Regions from separate parts of the Candidatus Merdisoma sp. HCP28S3_D10 genome, predicted to be linked through region 3. Evidence: riboswitches for the same ligand, from Rfam matches in the RefSeq annotation. Region 3 holds a riboswitch; each other region holds the start of a gene.
What was found. Region 3 has a riboswitch for cobalamin ahead of nikB (nickel ABC transporter permease). Riboswitches for the same ligand answer to the same signal wherever they lie in the genome.

Region 1: it holds a riboswitch for cobalamin, as region 3 does, so the genes downstream of both, ACTNCH_RS05405 (ABC transporter substrate-binding protein) here and nikB (nickel ABC transporter permease) in region 3, are expected to answer to the same signal.
Region 2: it holds a riboswitch for cobalamin, as region 3 does, so the genes downstream of both, ACTNCH_RS02760 (sirohydrochlorin cobaltochelatase) here and nikB (nickel ABC transporter permease) in region 3, are expected to answer to the same signal.
Region 4: it holds a riboswitch for cobalamin, as region 3 does, so the genes downstream of both, ACTNCH_RS01105 (tRNA threonylcarbamoyladenosine dehydratase) here and nikB (nickel ABC transporter permease) in region 3, are expected to answer to the same signal.

What each region holds. Positions count from the first base shown of each region.
Region 1 is NZ_JBQHTG010000002.1:65,595-70,947, reverse strand. Features, by position in the region: gene ACTNCH_RS05415 (ABC transporter ATP-binding protein) at 1-396, opposite strand, end outside; gene ACTNCH_RS05410 (FecCD family ABC transporter permease) at 409-1,467, opposite strand; gene ACTNCH_RS05405 (ABC transporter substrate-binding protein) at 1,494-2,555, opposite strand; cobalamin riboswitch at 2,692-2,909, opposite strand; tRNA gene ACTNCH_RS05400 (tRNA-Glu) at 3,025-3,096, opposite strand; gene ACTNCH_RS05395 (CapA family protein) at 3,246-4,487, opposite strand; gene ACTNCH_RS05390 (PqqD family protein) at 4,605-4,964, opposite strand; gene ACTNCH_RS05385 (OPT family oligopeptide transporter) at 4,965-5,353, opposite strand, start outside.
Region 2 is NZ_JBQHTG010000001.1:596,983-602,335, reverse strand. Features, by position in the region: gene ACTNCH_RS02765 (Na+/H+ antiporter NhaC family protein) at 74-1,585, shown strand; cobalamin riboswitch at 1,646-1,827, shown strand; gene ACTNCH_RS02760 (sirohydrochlorin cobaltochelatase) at 1,990-3,213, shown strand; gene ACTNCH_RS02755 (hypothetical protein) at 3,239-3,808, shown strand; gene ACTNCH_RS02750 (hypothetical protein) at 3,907-4,365, shown strand; gene ACTNCH_RS02745 (ABC transporter substrate-binding protein) at 4,362-5,353, shown strand, end outside.
Region 3 is NZ_JBQHTG010000003.1:257,706-263,058, reverse strand. Features, by position in the region: gene ACTNCH_RS09570 (ABC transporter substrate-binding protein) at 1-486, opposite strand, end outside; gene nikC (nickel transporter permease) at 483-1,322, opposite strand; gene nikB (nickel ABC transporter permease) at 1,319-2,263, opposite strand; cobalamin riboswitch at 2,378-2,591, opposite strand; gene ACTNCH_RS09555 (threonine/serine exporter family protein) at 2,778-3,527, shown strand; gene ACTNCH_RS09550 (threonine/serine exporter family protein) at 3,543-3,986, shown strand; gene ACTNCH_RS09545 (class I SAM-dependent methyltransferase) at 3,970-4,848, shown strand; gene ACTNCH_RS09540 (prolyl-tRNA synthetase associated domain-containing protein) at 4,926-5,353, shown strand, end outside.
Region 4 is NZ_JBQHTG010000001.1:253,788-259,140, reverse strand. Features, by position in the region: gene ACTNCH_RS01125 (Fic family protein) at 1-629, opposite strand, end outside; tRNA gene ACTNCH_RS01120 (tRNA-Trp) at 798-868, opposite strand; gene ACTNCH_RS01115 (hypothetical protein) at 1,353-1,997, shown strand; gene ACTNCH_RS01110 (4Fe-4S binding protein) at 2,075-2,959, shown strand; cobalamin riboswitch at 3,021-3,149, shown strand; gene ACTNCH_RS01105 (tRNA threonylcarbamoyladenosine dehydratase) at 3,277-4,038, shown strand; gene cobI (precorrin-2 C(20)-methyltransferase) at 4,039-4,740, shown strand; gene cobM (precorrin-4 C(11)-methyltransferase) at 4,745-5,353, shown strand, end outside.

The DNA of each region.
Region 1 (5,353 bases), on a different contig from region 3:
CTCATAGCCGGACAGTCCCACCTCCCGGAGACATTTCTCACAAAGCTTCCGATCCTCCGCGGAATCTCCCTGCAGGAATTTCTTCTTGGCATACCGGCCGAACATGACCATATCCCGCACCTCAAAATCAAACTCCACATGGTTTTCCTGCGCCATAACCGCCATTTCTCCGGCCATTTTCTTGAAGGAAAAATCCAGCACGTCCTTTTCGTTCAGAAAGACTGTCCCCCGGCCCGGCTTATAAGTCCGGTAGATATTCTTCAGAAGGGTGGATTTGCCGCAGCCGTTCGGTCCTACCAGGCCGACAAATTCCCCGTCCTTCACCTCCAGGCAGATTTGTTCCAGAATGCTTTTTCCGCCTATCTGATAATCCAGATTTTTTACCTGTAAACTCATAACCTGACTCCTCTACTTTTTTCCCATATTGCCCCGACGAATCAGGTACAGGAAGAAGGGCGCGCCGAAAAAGGCCGCTACCACGCCGATGGGCAATTCAGACGGGGCGATGATGGTACGCGAAATCAGATCGGTAAGCATTGTGAAGAGTCCTCCTCCCAGAATCGCCATGGGAATCAGGCGTCTGTGTCCGGATCCCACAAAACTCCGCATGATATGAGGCACCACCAGCCCCACAAAGCCGATCACGCCGCTGACCGATACTACAACGCCAGTCAGAATCGTGGAAGCCGCGATGATAACCAACTTCATTTTCCGCGTATCCACGCCCAGCGTCTCCGCCACATCGTCGCCCAGAAGCAATACGTCCAGCTCCTTCGCGAATAGGAAAATGACCACGATTACCACAACGCCAACCACCACCACATATCTCAGCTTGCTCCAGGTGGCTCCGCTTAAGGATCCTACCATCCAATAGAGCGCCATCTTCGTCTTATCCGATCCCGTATTGATTCCGTATACCATCAGATTGGTAAAGGCTGAGAACAGGGCCGAAGTCGCGATACCCGCCAGAACCAACTGCGTCGAGGTAATCCGGCCATGAATGGAGGCGATACTTAAAGACAGACAGATGGAGACAGCCGCTCCCATGGTAGCGCCAAAGATAACGGAATACCCGCCCATGAAGCTGAACCAGCCAAGCAGGATGGCACAGACTGCTCCGGCGGAAGCGCCGGAAGAGATGCCAAGTACATAGGGATCCGCCAGGGGATTTTTCGTCAGCGCCTGCATCAGGACGCCGCACAGAGCCAGTCCCGCACCTACGATAAAGGCCATCAGCACGCGGGGGAACCGGATATTCCAGATGATATTTTCTGTCTTGCCCTCCCAGGCAATTCGAAAGATATCCTTCCCGGAGATTTTATTTACAAGAATTTTGCCAATATCGCCTGCTGAGACGTTCACTGCGCCGATGGTTACGGATATGGTCAATACCGCGGCAATCAGCAGCAATACCAGCAACAGAGTCACAAGGAAGCGGCCTTTGCCCGACTTTACTGTTCCTTTCATAGCTTTCTCCCCTGTCTTTTCCCCTGTTAGAATTTATCCGGATACAGCTGCTCTGCAATGGTCTTCACTGCGTTGGCGCTTCCTGCGCTTCCCTGCATATCGCTGCAGCATACGGAGTAGATTCTGCCTTCCTTTACGGCGCGCAGATCCTTGGTGAATTCATTGGTCTCCAGGAACTCCCGCTTCTCTGCTACATCGTCTCCGGTATACTCCAGAATCAGAATCACGTCCGGATCACGCTCTACCACTTCCTCCCAGGAGGGCTTTGCCCAGCCTGCTTCGATATCATCGAAGATGGAGATACCGCCGGCCTTCTTGATGATATCGCCCGGCATACCCTGGCAAGCGGTAAACGGTACATCCTCTCCGGAATCATAAGCAAATACTTTTACCGGATTCTCATAGGCCTCATCGCCCAGAGCGTCCTGCACCTCCTGCAGGGTATCCTTCATAGCCTGCACCTTCTCAGCTGCCAGATCCTGCACCTTGAAGATCTCGCCCAGAGTTTCATAGTCCTTATACAGATCCGCAAAGGTTGCGCTGTCTGTGCATACATACGGGAAATACATGGCGATACCATTCTCATCGCAGAAATCCTTGTTGAAATTCTTATCGGAAAATGTGGAATCCCAGCCCATCAGGAAATCGCAGCCGGTTGCCAGCAGCTCTTCCTTGGACAGATTTGTCAGACCCTCGCCCGGGTTCATCAGCTGGGGAACCTGATCGCGGGCCGGATACTCAGAAGCCGTACTCCAGCAGAAGCCCTTGGTATAGCCTACCATCCGATCCTGCAGTCCCAGATCAAAGAAAAAGTCTGCCATCTGGTCACCGGAAGCTACCACAGCGGAGGGCATTTTGGTGATGGTGTACTCTACGTTCTCGCCCAATCCGGAACGCTCCAGGTTCAGGGTAATGGTAACCGGCTCATAGGCGTCGTCTGCGTCTGCAGTCTCCTTTGCCTCGTCGGTGCTTTCGGCAGCCTCTGTGTTCTCCTCTGTTGTGGTATCCGCAGCCTTGGAACCGCAGCCAGCCAGCAGGCTCGCCGCGAGACAGGTACTTAAGAGTACGCTTACTACTTTCTTCTTCATGTTTCTTCTCCTTCGTTCTGTATAATAATTTGTCCATAAAAAAGCACCCTCTGATCTATTCAAATCAGAAGATGCACCCGTATTCGGCATCCGGACGCACTGCGCCCTCTATCTTTCGCAAATGTCATGGACCGTGACAGCAAAAGCAGAATAAGCAGGTCTTCTGACTTACGCCGGCCTTATTTGTCTTCCTTCTTCCCGTCCCGTACCATTTCCTGTACCTTGCGGACAGTGAAGGAAAACGGCCCTGAAACTTCGCGCTTACAGCGGCGGCACCGCACAGGATTTACACCTGTTTCCCTTTTCACCGGCTCAACATTTCTGTTAGCCGACACTCACTCCGTTAGATATATTACCTATTTTCTTTTTTCTTGTCAAGCATCAAATATTGTTAATCCATGCCAGTTCCTTCCACTTCTCCACAGTGCGATAAAACAAAAAAGCTCCTGGATAACCAGAAGCTTTTCAGCAGTCGATAGGGGAATCGAACCCCTGTTTTCGCCGTGAGAGGGCGACGTCTTAACCGCTTGACCAATCGACCATTTCCTATGTTTTTGTGCCGCACCCTTGCGACTTGTTTAGTATATAATAAGGCAACAGGAAATGCAAGTGTTTTTCTCAAAATTTTTAATTTCTTTATATTTCACGTATTTTTTATATTTTTCTGATAATTTATACATCTTTTTTCTCTTACTCCCTGACGCTTCCATCTTCCCCTATCGTAACGCCGCCGAAGCACAGTCCCTGCAGGTTTCCGTAGAAGGCTGCCCGCCCACTGCCGTCCATCAGTCCCATCTGGTTGGCCGTACTGACACAAGGAATCACCCTTACCTCTATGCCGTCGTCTGTAATGGTCAGCTCTGCCATCATGGTTTCGTAGGTCCGGTTCGCGAAAATAAAATTGCCCAGGCTATAAAAAATCGGTTTCCCCTGATAATATTCAATCCCCTGCAGCACATGGGGGTGCGCGCCGATCACAGCGTCTGCCCCGGCGTCGATATACTGGCGGGCCAAGGACTTCTGATACTCCTCCGGCTCTGTGTTCCGCTCGATTCCCCAATGGACATAGACCACCACATAGTCGAACTGCTGCTTCGCCGCCTGTATCTCCCCCAGAAGCTTCGTGGGATCATAGGTGGTAAAGAGACCGGAATTGCTCCAGGACGCCGTCCAGGAATGCTCCGGAATCACACGGGTGGCTCCGAGAAAGCCGATGGTCCATCCTCCTGCCTCGATGGTTTTCAAGGCGCTGGCCTCCTCCAGGTTCTGCCCCGCTCCCACATGGAGAATTCCTGCCTCGTCCAACGCTTCAAGGGTCTCCTTAAGCGGGCCCCGTCCGTAATCCAGCATATGGTTATTGGCCAGTGTTACCACGTCCACGCCCAGCTCCGGCAGCAGGGACACATACTTCGGATCTACCCGGAAGGTATACTCCTTATCCTCCACCGCTTCGCCTGTGGTGCCAAAGGGGAATTCCTGATTCAGCATAAAGATATCCGCGCTGCGGGTGACAGACAGAAGCTCTGGGGCGGCCGCGGCCGAAGCCCCGTTTTTATCATATTTTTCCTGCAATATGTCGGTCAGGAACAGGTCGCCTGCAAAAAGAAGCGTGACATTCTCTTTGGGTTCGGCTGTATCCTGGGGAGCGTTCGGGGCTTCTTCCTCTAAAAAAACATCCGGATTTTCGGCGTCCGGATTTTCCCCGGCGTTGTCTTTCTCTGCGGGCTGCACCACCTGAACCGTCGGAACCTCCACGGAAAGTTTGCCCTCTTCTTTCGCATCTGCCAGAGTTTCCCCACTTTTTCCGGGCACGGAAAAGCCTTCCGCCGCCCACAGCACGCCTCCTACCAGAAGCGCTGTAAAAACCGCCAGAATGCTGACTGAGATATATTTTAACAGTTCACTGAAAAAAGAGCCTTTTCGTCCCGCCATCATTTCCGTCCCTTCGCTGACGCCGTTTCTTTTTCTATCTGATGTCTATTTTACCTGTTTCCAATGAAAAAGGCAACAGTCCTCCGGGAGGAAGGGCTGCTGCCAATTCTTAATCTTTTATGATTCTTTCTGTTTCAGCGGAGTACTGTATCCAATATAGTGATTCTGATACAGGATCTGGAAAAACCTTGTAAGACGCGGAAGAAGCGGTTCCGCCTTTTCCCCATAGCGTTCTTTTACCAGAAAGCTGATATCATAGATGGTCCGCTGTCCATCCATCTGCTGCCATACAAAGCTGCCGTACTCGTCCAGGCTGATATAGCTTACTTTGGGCCGCTTGAAAAACTTCTGTGCCAGCCGGTTATAGAAGCCCTTATTCTGTACTTCTATCTCCACCTGCTTCTTTTCATTCAGCTTCCAGTTGTAGCCCGGCGCGCAGACCGGCACATAATCCAGATAATTTTTCTTTTTCTTCATTTATTTCTTCTTTCTACCAATGGTAACCTTGAACAGGGTCGCAGTCAGCAGCGCAAAGAATACCAGACCACCAATGTTGCTGTTGATCGTAGTACCGGATACGATGGTACCCAGGAAATCACCCAGGGAGCCGTCTGCCATCGGAATGATAGCGAAGACTGCCAACAGAATACCAATCAGACCCTCGCCTGCGATCAGACCGGAGCAATACAGCACGCCGTTGTCGATCATATCCTTCTTTGCCTTCTCGTCCATGCTCTTACGCTTCTCAAGGAAAAGACGAACCAGACCACCGATCATCATCGGGGTGCTCAGGTGAATCGGCAGATACAGACCTACCGCGAAGGGAAGTACCGGAATGCCAAGAACCTCAACAACAATACCGATGA
Region 2 (5,353 bases), on a different contig from region 3:
CCGTGAGTACAGTCGGGAAGTATGTGCTCACGGTCTTTTTTTCGACTGTTTTCGAGGGAAGGAGATTTTAAAAATGGATTATGTACCTGTTATGTATGCTACCTTCTGGGCGCTGGTGCCGCCTGTAGTAGCGATTGTTCTGGCTCTGATTACCAAGGAGGTGTATTCCTCACTGTTCCTGGGTATCCTGGTGGGAGGCCTGTTCTACTCGGGCTTCAGCTTTGAGGGAACGGTGCTTCACATCTTCGAGGATGGAATCGTAGGCGTTCTGTCCGACAGCTACAATGTGGGAATTCTGGTGTTCTTGGTTATCCTGGGAGCCATTGTGTCACTGATGAACCGGGCCGGAGGCTCGGCGGCCTTCGGACGGTGGGCCGGCGAGCATATCAAGACCCGCACCGGCGCTCAGCTTGCTACGGTAGCCCTTGGCGTTCTGATTTTCATCGACGATTATTTTAACTGCCTGACCGTGGGAAGCGTCATGCGTCCCGTGACGGATAAGCACAACATTTCCCGGGCGAAGCTGGCGTATCTCATCGACGCCACAGCGGCGCCTATCTGTATCATTGCCCCGATTTCTTCCTGGGCGGCCGCAGTAACCGGCTTTGTAGAGGGAGAGGACGGACTGGCCCTGTTTGTCAGCGCGATTCCCTATAATTTCTACGCGATTCTGACTATCGTTATGATGATTACGATAGCAATTCTGAACATTGATTTCGGTTCTATGAAGGTCCATGAGGACAACGCAAAGAAGGGCGACCTGTTTACTACGCCGGATAGACCTTACGGCAACGCAGAAGGCCTGGATAACGTGGGAAATGGTTCCGTAAAGGATTTGCTGATTCCGATTCTTTCCCTGATCATCTGCTGTGTTATCGGCATGATTTACACCGGCGGCTTCTTTGACGGCGCGGACTTCGTGACCGCCTTCTCCAACAGCGACGCGTCCATCGGTCTGGCCATCGGAAGTGCTTTCGCCCTGGTCATCACGATTCTGCTGTATGTGAGCCGTAAGATCCTGGGCTTCAAGGAGTGCATGAACTGCATTCCCGAGGGCTTCAAGGCCATGGTTCCGGCCATCATGATTCTGACCTTCGCCTGGACCCTGAAGGCCATGACAGACAGCCTGGGCGCCGCGGAGTTCGTGGCTAATCTGATTAAGAGCAGTTCTCAGGGTATGGTTGCTCTGCTTCCGGCTATTATTTTCTTGGTTGGATGCTTCCTGGCTTTTGCCACCGGAACCTCCTGGGGAACCTTTGGTATCCTGATTCCGATTGTGGTAGACGCGTTCCAGACCACCCATCCGGCGTTGATGACCGTGGCCATCTCTGCCTGCATGGCGGGCGCTGTCTGCGGCGACCACTGCTCCCCGATTTCCGATACGACCATTATGGCGTCCGCGGGAGCCCAGTGTAATCATGTGAACCACGTATCGACCCAGTTACCCTACGCGGTGAGTGTGGCGATGATTTCCTTTATCACCTACATCGTGGCCGGATTTACCCAGTCTGCGGTGATTTCCCTGCCGGTGGGTATCGTGCTGCTGCTGGGATATCTGTTCCTTATGAAAAAACGTGGAAAATAATCGCGGAAAACAGTTGATTATTTTAAAAAGCCTGTTATACTACAGGTGTAGGTTGTGAAAATTAAATAGGAAGCAGCTGGTGCCGTTTCAAAAAACGGAGAATAGGGAAGCAGGTGAGAATCCTGCGCGATCTCGTCACTGTAAGCAGGAGTGGATTGCCATTACGTCACTGAGTCATCGGGAAGACGGCAAGACGCGATAGTACTGTAAGCCAGGAGACCTGCCAGACTGTGGTGCGGGGAATAAATTTTATTCCGGATCACGAAGATTGATTGTACCGAATGAAGAAATAGAAATCAGGAACAACTGAGATCCGACGATCCATTCGATCGTCGGATTTTTTTATCCCCGATTTTCCTGTTTAATTCAGAAATCCAAAATTACCTTCGGGGAGGAAAAGAAAGATGAAAAAGAAACTTGTAACACTCTTATGCGTAACCACTCTGACAGCATCCATGCTGGCAGGCTGCGGCAGCAAGGCTGAGACGCCGGCTGCAGACACTACTACTACGGAAGAGACCACAGAAGCTGCAGAGGAGACTGCAGACGACGCGGACGCAGATCAGGAGGCAGCTGACAACGTAGCAGCCCTGATTGATAAGATCTATGTTCAGGAGAGAACAGAGACCACAGACGCTGACTGTAAGGCAGCCAAGGAAGCATGGGACGCTCTGACAGACGCTCAGAAGGAGCTGGTAGAGGGCGAGAACGCTGATCCGGATTACTTCGGACGCGACACCGGAGACGCTTCCAAGGATGATCCGAGAAACCAGGACGAGATCGGCGAGAACGAGCTGCTGGTAGTAAGTTTTGGTACTTCCTTCAATGACAGCCGTGTAGCTGATATCAAGGGTATCGAGGACGCTCTGGCAGAGGCAAATCCGGACTGGTCCGTAAGACGTGCCTTTACCGCACAGATCATCATCAATCATATCCAGGCCCGCGACGGCGAGGCAATTGACAACATGGATCAGGCTCTGGATCGCGCAGTTGCCAACGGCGTAAAGAACCTGGTAGTACAGCCGACCCATCTGATGCACGGCGCTGAGTACGACGAGCTGATGGAGGCGGTAGACGCATACAAAGATAAATTTGAGTCTGTAAAGGTAGCTGAGCCGCTTCTGGGCGAGGTTGGAGCAGACGCTTCCGCAATCAACGCAGACAAGAAGGCTGTTGCCGAGGCTATTACTGCTGAGGCTGTAAAGACGGCTGGTTTTGATACTCTGGATGCAGCAAAGGAAGATGGCGTGGCATTCGTATTTATGGGTCATGGTACCTCCCATAACGCAAAGGTGTCCTACAGCCAGATGCAGGCACAGATGAAGGATCTGGGATATGAGAACGTATTTATCGGAACCGTAGAGGGCGAGCCGGAAGAGACTGCATGCGAGAATGTGATTAACGCAGTTGCAGAGGCTGGTTACACCAAGGTTGTACTTCGTCCGCTGATGGTAGTTGCCGGCGACCATGCAAACAACGACATGGCAGGCGACGATGACGATTCCTGGAAGAGTATGTTCAACGCATCCGGCAAGTTCGAGAGCGTAGACTGCCAGATCGCAGGTCTGGGCGAGATCGAGGCAATCCAGAATCTCTATGTTGCTCATACCGCAGAGGCTATGAAATAAGTAAGGATAAAGGACAAGAAAAGAAATGAAGAAGAAAATCATCGCGTTAATGGGAATGGCAGTTATAAGCTGCGCACTGCTGATGGGATGCGGCAGCAAGGCTGAGACGCCGGCTGCAGAGACTACCACAGAGGCGGAAAGCTCCGATGAGGAAACTGCAAAGACAGAAGAAACGGCGGAGCCGGAAAAGGCTGATTCAGAAGAAGCTGCAGCTGTGACACTGGAGGACGGCGTTTACACCGCAGATTTCAATACAGACAGCAGTATGTTCCATGTAAATGAATTTTACGAGGGAAAGGGAACGCTGACCGTAAAGGACGGACAGATGACCATTCATGTGGTTATGCCTTCCAAGAACATTGTGAATCTGTATGAAGGTCTGGCAGAGGATGCCCAGAAGGACGGCGCAGAGCTTCTGCAGCCGACCGTAGAGACCGTAGATTTCGGCGATGGTACAGAACCGGAGGAGGCCAATGCCTTCGACGTACCGGTTCCCGCACTGGACGAGGAATTTGACCTGGCGCTGATCGGAACCAAGGGCGTATGGTATGACCATAAGGTCAGCGTATCCAATCCGGAGCTTCTTCAGGACTAGGTTTTAGAAAAAGCGAACAATAACATGCAGGGGCTGTTGTAGAATGTGCAGAACGTTTTGCGGCAGCCCCCTTGTTCCATAGAAAGAGGATGAGCAGGATGACACTTGGAGAATTACAGCTTGAGGACGGCAGCTACACCGTAGAGGTAAGCCTGGAGGGCGGAAGCGGAAGGGCAACCATAGAAAGCCCTACGGAACTGTCCGTAGAGGACGGACAGGCGATGGCAGAGATTACCTGGAGCAGCAATCATTATGATTATATGGTGGTGGACGGAGAAAAATATCTTCCGGTAAGCAGAGAGGAACACTCTGTTTTTGAAATTCCGGTGGAGGTATTTGACGAGGAGATCCCCGTAATCGGCGATACCACAGCCATGAGTACGCCCCACGAGGTGGAGTATACCCTGACCTTTGCGTCGGATTCTATTCAGACCGGCAAAGGAAGCGGTAACGGAAATCAGAGCGCAGGTATGGCTGCGGCGGGAATCATTCTTGTGGCGGTAGCGGCAGGGATTGCGGCAACCGTGATTCAGAAAAAGAGGAATACAAAGGCATGAAAAAGAAATGGACGGCGCTGCTGCTGTGTCTGGCCTTGTGCCTGACAGCGGCCTGCGGATCAGCGGGTGGCGGCGGAGCAGAGAAAAAGCGCGACACAGAAATCAGTAAAGAGCTGACCTGGACGGACAGCATGAAGCTGGAGTACGCGCAGAAATTTACCGTAGACAATTACGAGGGCGGTTATGAGCTGGTGACGATTGCGGATGACGGACGCTTTCTGGTGGTTCCGGAAGGAAAAGAAGCGCCGGAGGATCTGGATTCGGATATCACGGTTCTGAGACAGCCCATTCAGAATATATATCTGGTAGCCACGGCAGCCATGGATATGTTCGTATCCCTGGACGCCCTGGACAGCGTCCGCTTTAGCGGAACGAAGGCGGAGGGCTGGTATATCGAGGAAGCGAAGAACGCCATGGAAAATGGCAGCATTCTCTACGCAGGCAAATATTCCGCGCCGGATTATGAGCAGATCCTGGCAGAACACTGCGGGCTGGCCATTGAGAATACCATGATTTCCCATACGCCGGAGGTAAAGGAGCAGCTTGAGAAATTCGGGATCCCGGTTCTGGTGGATCATTCCAGCTACGAGCCGGAGCCGCTGGGCCGGACCGAGTGGGTGAAGCTTTACGGACTTCTGACCGGGCATGAGGAAGAAGCGGAGGCGGCCTTTGCCAGAGAAGCCGACGCTTTTAAAGCAATCAGCGGTGAGAAAGCTACCGGCAAGACCGTGGCCTTTTTCTATATTACCAGTACCGGCGAGGCAAATGTGCGGAAATCAGCGGATTATCTGCCGAAGATGATTGAGCTGGCAGGGGGAAGCTATATCTTCCAGAATCTGGGAAGCGAAGAGGACGCGACCTCGACGATGTCCATGCAGATGGAGGAATTCTACGCAGGAGCAAAGGACGCGGATTATATCATTTACAACAGTACCATCGAAGGAGAGCTGTCCTCCATGGAGGATCTGCTGGCGAAGAGCCCGCTGCT
Region 3 (5,353 bases):
AATCGTCACAGTCCAGGCTTCATCGTCTGCGCTGATACTGTCATATGTGAAATAATTCCAGGGGTTTCCATTTCCGCCCTTATTGGGATCTGTCACATCAAATAATCTCTCCAGGGATTCCCGAACCTTTGTCGCCGTCATCGGTTCTCCATTGGAGAAGGTTACATTTTCTTTCAGCTTTATAGTCCAGGTCAGCTGATCGTCCGCTACAGACCAGTCTTCTGCCAGCCACGGCGACACGGTGCCGTCGTCCTCAAAACGGGTCAGCGTTTCCAGCGCGCCCCAGCGCATCACAAACCGGCTGTTCCAGTCATCTGCCGGATCCAGGGTTGCGCTAGTCAACTCTGTCGCCACATTTAGCTGTGTTTTCGCGCTTCCTCCGTCTGACGCTGCTTTCTGCTCTGTTCCTGCGCTGCCGCCGCATGCTGTGATACTGCCCGCAAGGCACAGGCTAAGGGCAAGGGCAATCAGTTTTTTTCCATTCATGTCCTCTTTCTCCTCTTCTTTCTTCGTTTTTCTGTTGCATTTGGATCTATCATATCTCTAATACAGTCACCCCAGAGATTAAAGATGACTACCGTAATAAAGACCGCAAGTCCCGGACAAAACAGCAGCCACGGGCTGCTCAGTATATAAGTTCTTCCCTCGCTCAGCATATATCCCCATTCCGGTGTAGGGGGCTGGATTCCAAAGCCAAGGAAGGACAGGCTTGCCAGCGACAGTATGATGGTGCCGATATCCGTCGCCGCCGTAATGATCATCGTAGGAAGCGCGTTGGGCAGCATATATCTCATAAGGATTCTGCTGTGTCTGGATCCTGAGATTTCCGCCGCGGATATATAAGTCCTGTTCCGTATCTTCAGCACCAGGCTTCTGGAAAGCCTGGCGTATCTGGTCCAGCTTACCGCCGCAATTGCAATCATGGAATTTTTCAGACTTGGCCCAAGAATTCCCGCGATTGCCATGGCCAGAATCAGATCCGGGAAGGCGATCATCATATCGCCCACTCTCATGATTACCGCGTCTGCCACTCCGCCGAAATACCCTGCTATGATTCCAAGAAAGGTACCCACAACCAGGATTACCGCCACCAGAATCAGTACGCTGTATACGCTGGTGGTCGCCCCGCAGATCACCCGGGAGAACACGTCCCGTCCCAGCGCGTCGGTTCCAAAATAGTGTTCTTTTCCGGGCGCCTGGAACGCGTCGCTCAGTGACGCGCTCAACGGATCGTAAGGAACAATTTTGTCCGCCAGGAACGCCACTGCCAGAATAAGGAAAACCAGAATGGAAAGCACCGCAAATCTTGTATTCTTTTTCATCCGTTCTCCCCCTCCCTGGTTCTCGGATCAATATAATGATAGGATATATCCACCAGCAGATTTACTACCATATAGATTAGGGCTATCCACAATACGAAGCCCTGGATCAGCGGATAATCCCGCGCCTTTACCGCTCCCACCGCCAGGATACCCAGTCCCGGATAGGAGAAAATAATCTCCACCACTGAGGTTCCTCCGAGAAGCGATCCAAAGGAAAGCCCCAGCATGGTAACCAGCGGAAGCATGGCGTTGGGAAGAACCTGGCGGAACAGTATTTCCCACTGATTCATTCCCCGGGCTCTCGCGCCTGTCACATAATCCTGGTGCATCTCCTCCAGTACCGCCGTGCGCACCTGTCTGGAATATTTGGAGGCCATGGCAATGGCCAGCGTAATCCCCGGCAGCAGCATCTGTTCCATTCCGACGGAGCTGCTCGCCACCTTTACCAGTCCCAGCTTCAAAGCGAAGACATATAATAAGATCAGGCCAATCAGGAAGCCCGGAAGCGAAATACCCAGGAAAGAAAGAAAGCGAACGATATAATCCGCTATCCCGTCCTGTCTGACCGCCGAAAGGATTCCAAGGGGAACCGAAACAATTAACATCAGTCCCAGGGAAAACAGGGCCAGCCGGAACGTTGCCGGCAGCCTTTTCATCAGCAGATCCAGTACCGGGGCGCTTTTACTGAATGAGGTTCCAAAATCTCCGTGAAAAATACCGCCTATCCAGTCCACATATTGCTGTAAAAAGGGTTTGTCCAGTCCCATGGACTGCCTGGCCTGCTCCAGCATTTCCGGACTCGGGGTAATTCCCAGAGAATCATACATGGCTGTGGCCGGATCGCCCGGCGCAAGGTAGGTTAATAAAAAGGTCAGAAAGGAAATGCCTATCAGCACTACGCACATCTGGATAAGTCTGGATACGAGCCTGTTCTTTTTCACTGTTTTCCTCCATTTCAATAAAAAAAGCGACTTAATTACACAAAAAAAGCCATAGATGCTTTTGCATCCATGACCGATTTTACATGGGAAATAAGCCTTCGCAAATAGATCGTTCGCTAAGGTTGCTGCATAGCAGTTCTCCTGACTCACATATTCAGGGAAGAAGCCCAGCGAACTCTCCTCGCCTTCTCAGGTTTACCCCAATGGCGGACTTTCATCTAAGGATCATTCTTTATGTATACAGTGGCGGTACCGTCCATGATTTCCACATGATTCTCTATTCTTTATCAGCCGCTGTACGCGACTGACAACACTATGCTCGTTTATTCTACTTGATTCCTCTATATCTATCAAGATTTTTCCATTTTTTGTCTGCCGATAATTCGGCCTAATCCTTCGAAAACGGGAATTATTTCTCTTTCTGTCCATACTTTCCTTGACCCGCTTCTCTTACATAGGTATAATAACCATAGATTGATCTCAATACAAAATCAGGTATAAGGAAATCAGACAAATGGATTACAAACTTTTACTCGACACTGCCGTCATGGCAGGCGAACTCATGCTGGCCAATGGGGCCGAAACCTACCGGGTGGAGGATACCATGCACCGGATGCTTTCCCTGTCGGGACTGAAGACTGCCGAGGCTTTCGTGATGGTGACCGGCTTTCTGGTGACTCTGGACGACCCGTCCATCCAGTCCATGACGGTGACCCGCCGAATTCAGAGCCGGGGGACAAACCTGAGCATCATCGACGAAATTAACAGTATTTCCAGAGGTCTCTGCGGCGGGAAACTGGAACTGGAGGAAGCCTTCCGGCAGATAAAAAAGCTGAAAAAGGAACCGCACCCTTCCCAGGCCTTTCTGCTGGCCAACGCAGGCGTGGCCGCGGCCTTTGCACTGACCTACGGCGGGACCTGGCAGGAGGCCTTTGTGGCGGGTGTGGCCGGATTTTTCATGGCCATCTGCCTGCATCTGTGCAGCTGCATGAAGCTGCCCTCCTTCTTCGGAATCCTGCTAAGCGCTGTGGTAATCTCATTGTTCGCAGGCGGACTTCTGAAGTTTCTTCCTATTATAGGGAACCTGGATTCCATCATCATCGCGGCCATCATGCCCTTGGTTCCCGGTGTGGCCATCACCAACGCGGTATTTGACACCCTGCACGGGGATTATATCTCCGGCTCCGCCCGGATGATGGAGGCCTTTGTGGTCGCCGCCTCTGTAGCTATGGGTATTGTCATCGGACTTCGTTTCATTCAGTAAGGAGGAAAGGCTTTTATGCTGATACAGGTTATAGGCGCGTTTTTTTCCGTTGTGGCCTTTTCTTTTCTGCTGCACGTACCGCGCAAATATATCATCTGGGCCGGTTTCACCGGCGCGGTGGGCTGGTGGCTATATCTGGTTCTTATGGACCTTCAGTTTTCCATGGCTGTGGCCACTTTCCTGTCCGGGTGTCTCATTTCCCTCTGCGGACAGTTTTTTGCAAGAATTTTAAAGACTCCGGTCACCATTTTTGTTATTCCCGGCATTTTGCCGCTGGTGCCGGGCGCCGGTATGTTCCGGATTGCCCGCTCCGTCATCCGTTCCGACGGAATGACCTCCCACCACGTTACCCAAACGCTGATTGTGGCCGGAATGATTGCCCTGTCCCTCATGGTGGTGGACAGTGTTTTCCGATTATTTTTTAAGAACAAAGGAGATTGTCATGTGGATCGCCAATAACTGGACTGATTATGAAATACTGGATACCTCGAGAGGAGAAAAGCTGGAACGCTGGGGCAACTACCTGCTGGTGCGTCCGGATCCCCAGGTTATCTGGGATACCGAACGGAAGGCCCCGGGCTGGAAGCGTATGAACGGCCATTACCACCGCAGCAAAAAGGGCGGCGGCGAATGGGAGTTCTTCGACCTGCCGGAGCAGTGGACCATTCAGTATCCTCTCTGTCAAGGACAAAATACCCTGACCTTCAACCTGAAGCCCTTCAGCTTCAAACATACGGGACTGTTCCCGGAGCAGGCTGCCAACTGGGACTGGTTCGGCGAGAAAATCCGCAATGCCGGACACCCTGTGAAAGTACTGAATCTCTTCGCCTACACCGGTGGCGCTACCCTGGCTGCCGCTGCCTCCGGAGCTTCCGTCACCCATGTGGACGCCTCCAAGGGTATGGTAGGCTGGGCAAAGGAAAACGCCCGCTCCTCCGGACTGGGCGAGGCTCCTATCCGCTGGATTGTAGATGACTGTGTAAAATTTGTGGAGCGGGAAATCCGCCGCGGCAACCATTACGATGGCATTATCATGGATCCTCCTTCCTACGGCAGAGGACCCAAAGGGGAAATCTGGAAAATCGAAGAGGCCATTCACCCGCTGATCCGTCTCTGCGCCCAGCTTTTGAGCGACGATCCGCTGTTTTTCCTGGTAAATTCCTATACCACCGGACTGGCTCCGGCGGTGCTGACCTACATGATTGCCACGGAACTGAAGAAATATAACGGCACTGTCGATTCCCAGGAGGTAGGGCTGCCCGTAACCGCATCCGGACTGGTGCTGCCCTGCGGCGCAAGCGGACGCTGGGAGAAGAAATAGCTTTTTACAAAGTCAATGGCGGCTGGAGGTTCCGGCCGCTGTGTTTTTATCTGAAGATTTTAAAGGAGGATTTTATTATGAGTAGTATTTACATAGACCCACAGGTTTACACCGGCCGTCCCGCCAGTACAGAGGGCCGTCTGGAAAAGGAGATAGCTGTCTACGATCTGCTGGACAGGCTTCAGATTCCCTTTACCCGTGTGGATCATGGAGTAGCCATGACCATCGAGGAATGTCAGGGCGTGGATCAGCTTCTCGGTATTGAGATCTGTAAAAATCTGGTACTTTGCAACGCACAGAAAACCAGGTTTTATCTGCTTCTGCTGCCCGGAAATAAGCCCTTTAAGACAAAAGATCTGTCCAAACAGATCGGTTCCTCCCGTCTCTCCTTTGCCCCGGCGGAGTATATGGAGAAGCTGCTGAATGTAACGCCGGGCTCCGCTACGATTATGGCGCTGATGAATGATCCGGATAACCAGGTACAGCTCATCATTGACGAGGAGGT
Region 4 (5,353 bases), on a different contig from region 3:
AGCAATCTGCTCATTCTTCCGTTGCCGTCATTGAAGGGGTGGATGCACAGAAAATCGTGGATGAAAACCGGAATCGCAAGTAACGGTTCCAATTCCATATTTCCAATCACACGGTTGTATTCCTCACAAATTCTGTCCAGCGCTTCCTGCGTTTCGTAAGAGGCGAGCGGCGTGAACAGCGTTTCCACATGACCGTCCGGATAGGTGGCTGTGATATAATTCTGCACGCTTTTTGTGCGGCCCGTAAGCGGGTTATTCATGTGGTTGTACAGGATTTTGTGAAGCTGTAGAATGTAGTTCTGCGTGATTGGAATCGCATCAAAGCTCTCATGAATAATACTTAGCACATCGCGGTATCCAGCAATTTCCTGCTCATCCCGGTTCCGCGGCGTGGTTTTTTCCTCGACAAGCTGCCGGATTCGGGTACTCGTGGTGACGATGCCCTCGATGGCATTCGATGCCTCGGTGCTCTGTATCTTAGCGATCTCCACAAGCTTTTCGAGGTCTTCCGGGCGCTGCTTCAAATACAGTTCCTGCTTTCCGGCTTCCTTGTATATGGCTGCAATCAGGCCAAGAACATCCGAGTCCCATTTCTGTTCCTTGATTGCGGAGTAATTGAAGGTTCTCATTCCCGTACCTCCTTTCGGTTTCCCTTAAATGATAATGCAAAATAAGGGAATAGTCAATAAACTGTGCCATAAATCCCTTACTATTATGCCTATATTAAGGGATTTATACAAGAATTGACATAATCAAAAAAGAAAAGCCCGAAAGCATTCCGCTTTCAGGCTTCTTAGCAGGGGATGAGAGAATCGAACTCCCACTAAGGGTTTTGGAGACCCCTGTCATGCCATTTGACCAATCCCCTGTATCAAACGTGCTTAATATTTATATCATGAAAAGGGGTGGAATGTCAAGCATTATTTTAAAAATAAGTGAAATTTGAAAAATTTGAGAAAAATAAAGGAAGATATTGTCAAAATTACTATAAATTGGTAAAATAGCAGTGCCGATAAAAGGTATGTCGTGTGAAAAAGGCGCATATCCGGTCGGCACTGTTTTCTTATGAAACAGGATTCATTTTACACGATATGCAGCGCGGTGTCTTCCGCGGCTGTTCACGAAAGATAAAGGTCTGGATTTCAGTTCGAAATCAACACACCCAAAGTACGCCCAAGGGCGAAGTATGCAAAAATGATTTGTCCTTCATGTTTGGAGTTACGATGAATCTGTACGAGCATCAGAGTACTTGGAATGAAAACATGCCGCTGCGGGGATTTTTCTACTTCTCGGAGTTATATCAGCGGTACTTGAAAAGGCAAAACATTAAGCTTACAGACGAGAAAAAGCCAGTGATGGTTCCATTCCCCAAGTATGTGGTTTTTTATAACGGAACAGCAAATATGCCGGATCGAGTGGAAATGAAGCTTTCTGACTGTTTTTTAAAACCGGATCGGGAAGAAGGAGAACCTTGTCTGGAGTGTAAAGCGACCGTATTGAATATCAATGCGGGCCGGAATAATGACATGATGCGAAAATGCCGTAGATTATCAGACTATGCGGAGTTCATCGCGCAGATTCGCTGGAAGATGGATGAAGGCTGGTCCCTGGAAGAGGCAACGGAGATTAGCATCAAGCGGTGCATTGACAGGGGAATACTGGAAGATATCCTGACAAAACATGGAACGGAGGTGTGCAGGATGATACTGACAGAGTATGACGAACAGGAAGAACGGGAATATCAGAGAGCAGAAGGCCGTGCAGAGGGCCGTGCAGAGGGCCGGGAGTTAGGCTTGGTGGAAGGCCGTGCAGAAGGTCGGGAATTAGGCCGTGTGGAAAATATGCTTTCTATGATTCAAAAGAAGTGTGCAAAGGGGAAATCGCTGGCCCAGATCGCGGATGAATTGGAAGAAGACATAGGGGTCATCCATCCACTGTATGATTTGGTTGTGAAATACCCGGATAAGACGGCAGAAGAATTGCTGAAGCTTAGATAAATCGTATTTCCAATCTGCCGCGCATGTGTTATAATAATTACAACTGAGAAAAATTACGAAATATGGAGGAGAAAAATATGGCAGCATTAACCATTGACGCAGACGAGGAAAAGCGTCTGAAGGGACTTGGATTTTTAAATAACAGAGGTACAGACAGCTTTTCTGCCCGTGTCCTCACCGTAAACGGAAAAATAACGGCGGCCCAGCAGCGATGCCTGGCAGAGGCGGCAGAGCAGTTCGGAAATGGCAACCTGACCTTTACCACCCGTCTGACCGTGGAGGTACAGGGAATCCCCTACGAAAAGATCGGGGCGTTTCAGGAGTATATCGCAAAGGAAGGCCTGGAGACCGGCGGAACCGGTCCGAAGGTGCGCCCTATCGTATCCTGTAAGGGAAGCACCTGCCAGTATGGCCTGCTGGATTCCTTTGCCATTTCGGAGGAAATCCATGAGCGCTTCTATAAGGGCTATCACGATGTAAAACTGCCCCATAAATTCAAAATCGCGGTAGGCGGCTGCCCCAATAACTGCGTGAAGCCCAACCTGAACGATGTGGGAATCATCGGCCAGAGCATTCCGAATTTTGATAAGGAAGCCTGCAAGGGCTGTAAAAAGTGTGCCGTGGAGGCAGTCTGTCCTATGGGCGCTGCCAAGGTTGTGGACAAGAAGCTCCAGATCGATCCGGAGCTTTGTATCCATTGCGGACGCTGCCGCGGCAAATGTCACTTTGACGCCATGAAGGAAAGCACCTATGGATTCAAGATCTATATCGGAGGCCGCTGGGGAAAGAAGATTTCCCATGGTCGGGCTCTTAGTAAGATCTTTACCTCCAAGGACGAGGCTCTGGACGTGATCGAACGGGCGATTCTGTTCTTCCGGGATCAGGGACAACCGGGAGAGCGCTTCGCGGAAACCATCGAGCGTGTCGGCTTTGAGAAGGTAGAAAAAGCACTGCTGGGTTGAAATGGGAAACCCAGGGGGGTATATTTTATTGACGAAAGTCTGTCTGTATGCTAAACTGACTAAGACGAAAAACGCAGAGAGTATGCCTTGAGCATAAAACAGGGGAATCAGGTGAAAGGCCTGAGCGATCCGGTCACTGTAAGCAGCTTGTCTGCAAAGCCAGGCTACCTGATCTTTGCGGCAATGGACAGGCTTCCGTGGAAAGTGGTTCCGGATATATTTGGCGGCGGGATAAGAGAAAATCCCCTGCCGATGATAAGGAGAGATCTGTCGATACAGATCTCTTTTTTAATTTACAGATGCATGAGGAGAAAAAGATGTTAAACCAGTTTTCAAGAACTGAATTATTACTGGGAAAGGAAGCCATGGAGCTTCTTAAGGAAGCCCGGATAGCCGTCTTTGGTATCGGCGGCGTGGGCGGTTATGTGGTGGAGGCCCTGGTCCGGAGCGGCGTAGGGGCTTTCGATCTGATTGACGACGATAAGGTATGTCTGACGAACCTGAACCGTCAGATTATCGCTACCCGGAAAACCGTAGGACAGTACAAAACCGACGTGATGAAGGAGCGGATTCTGGATATCAATCCGGATGCTCAGGTGGAGACGCACCGGTGCTTCTTCCTTCCGGAGAATAAGGAACAGTTTGATTTTGCCAGCTATACCTATGTGGTGGACGCCATTGACACGGTCACTGCGAAGATTTCTCTGGTGGAGGAATGTGAAAAGGCTGGTGTACCCCTTATCAGCAGTATGGGCGCAGGCAACAAGCTGAACCCTTTCCTGTTTGAGGTGGCGGATATTTACCAGACCAGCGTGTGCCCGCTGGCGAGAGTGATGCGGCGGGAGCTGAAGAAACGGGGGATTCCGAAGTTGAAGGTGCTTTATTCCAGAGAGAAGTCGGTGTGCCCCATTGAGAACGGGGAAGTAAGCGGGGAATGCCCGCAGCGGCGATCGGTTCCCGGCTCTACTGCGTATGTACCGTCCGTAGCCGGACTTTTAATCGCAAGCGAAATCATAAAAGACCTGACGGAGGACGCCATGAACCGCGCCCGTGCCGCCCAGGAGCAGGAGGAAAGATAAATGAGTGGAAAATTATATGGTATCGGTGTGGGCCCGGGCGATCCGGAGCTTCTGACACTGAAGGCGAAGCGGATTCTGGACGGGGCAGATGTGATCGCCGTTCCCGTAAAGGAGTCCGGCGAACTGAGCACCGCGCTGGAGATTATCCGTCCGGTGGTGGATCTGGAGAAGAAAGAGCTCCTGGAAGTGGTATTCCGGATGGCGAAGGACACAGAGGAGCGGAAGAAATGCCGGGCAGCCGTAGGCGAGCAGATGACGGCAGAGCTTTCCAAGGGAAAGAATATCGCTATGATCACCCTGGGCGATGTGTCTGTATACAGCACCTATATATATGTCAATCAGTATGTGGCGGAGCATGGCTTTGAAACGGAGATCATTCCGGGTATCCCCTCCTTCTGCAGCGGAGCAGCTGCGGCAAAGCTGCCCCTGATGGAGGGAAATGAATCCCTGGTCATCGTGCCCTCTGTTCGTTCCGGACAGGAGGTGGAGGACGCCATCGCCCATTACGACAACGTGGTGGTTATGAAGGCCGGAGGCAGTATTCCGAAGCTTCTGGAGCTGATGGAAAAGCATGGACGCAGCAGAGCGTGCGCTACCGTGATCAGCTGCGTAGGCATGAAAGACGAATATATCGGACCGATGGATCCGGAGAGAAGCTACAGTTACTTTACAACCGTAATTATCAAGAGAGAGAAGAGGTAGAGCTATGGTATCATTTATCGGTGCAGGCCCGGGCGATCCGGAGCTTTTGACAATCAAGGGAAAGAAACTCATCGACAGCGCGGATATTATCATTTACGCAGGCTCCCTGGTGAACCCCCAGGTGCTGGCAGACGCGAAGGAGGGCGCGCAGATTTATAACAGCGCCACCATGACTCTGGAAGAGGTACTGTCTGTTATGAAGGAAGGCGAGGACAAGGGTCTGAAGGTAGTCCGGGTACATACGGGTGATCCGGCAATCTTCGGGGCGCACCGGGAGCAGATGGACGCCCTTTCTCGCATGGGGATCGAGTATGAAGTCATTCCGGGCGTCAGCTCCTTCCTGGCAACCGCGGCGGCCCTGAAGAAGGAGTATACCCTGCCGGGCGTGAGCCAGACGGTGATCCTGACCCGGATGGAGGGAAGAACTCCCATGCCGGAGGGCGAGAAGCTTGCAGATCTGGCAAAGCACCACGCCACCATGATCATTTTTCTGAGTATCGGTATGATGGACGAGCTGTCCGCTACGCTTCGGAAGGAATACCGACCGGACACACCGGTAGCTGTGGTATATAAGGCAAGCTGGCCGGAGCAGAAAATCGTACGAGGAACCCTT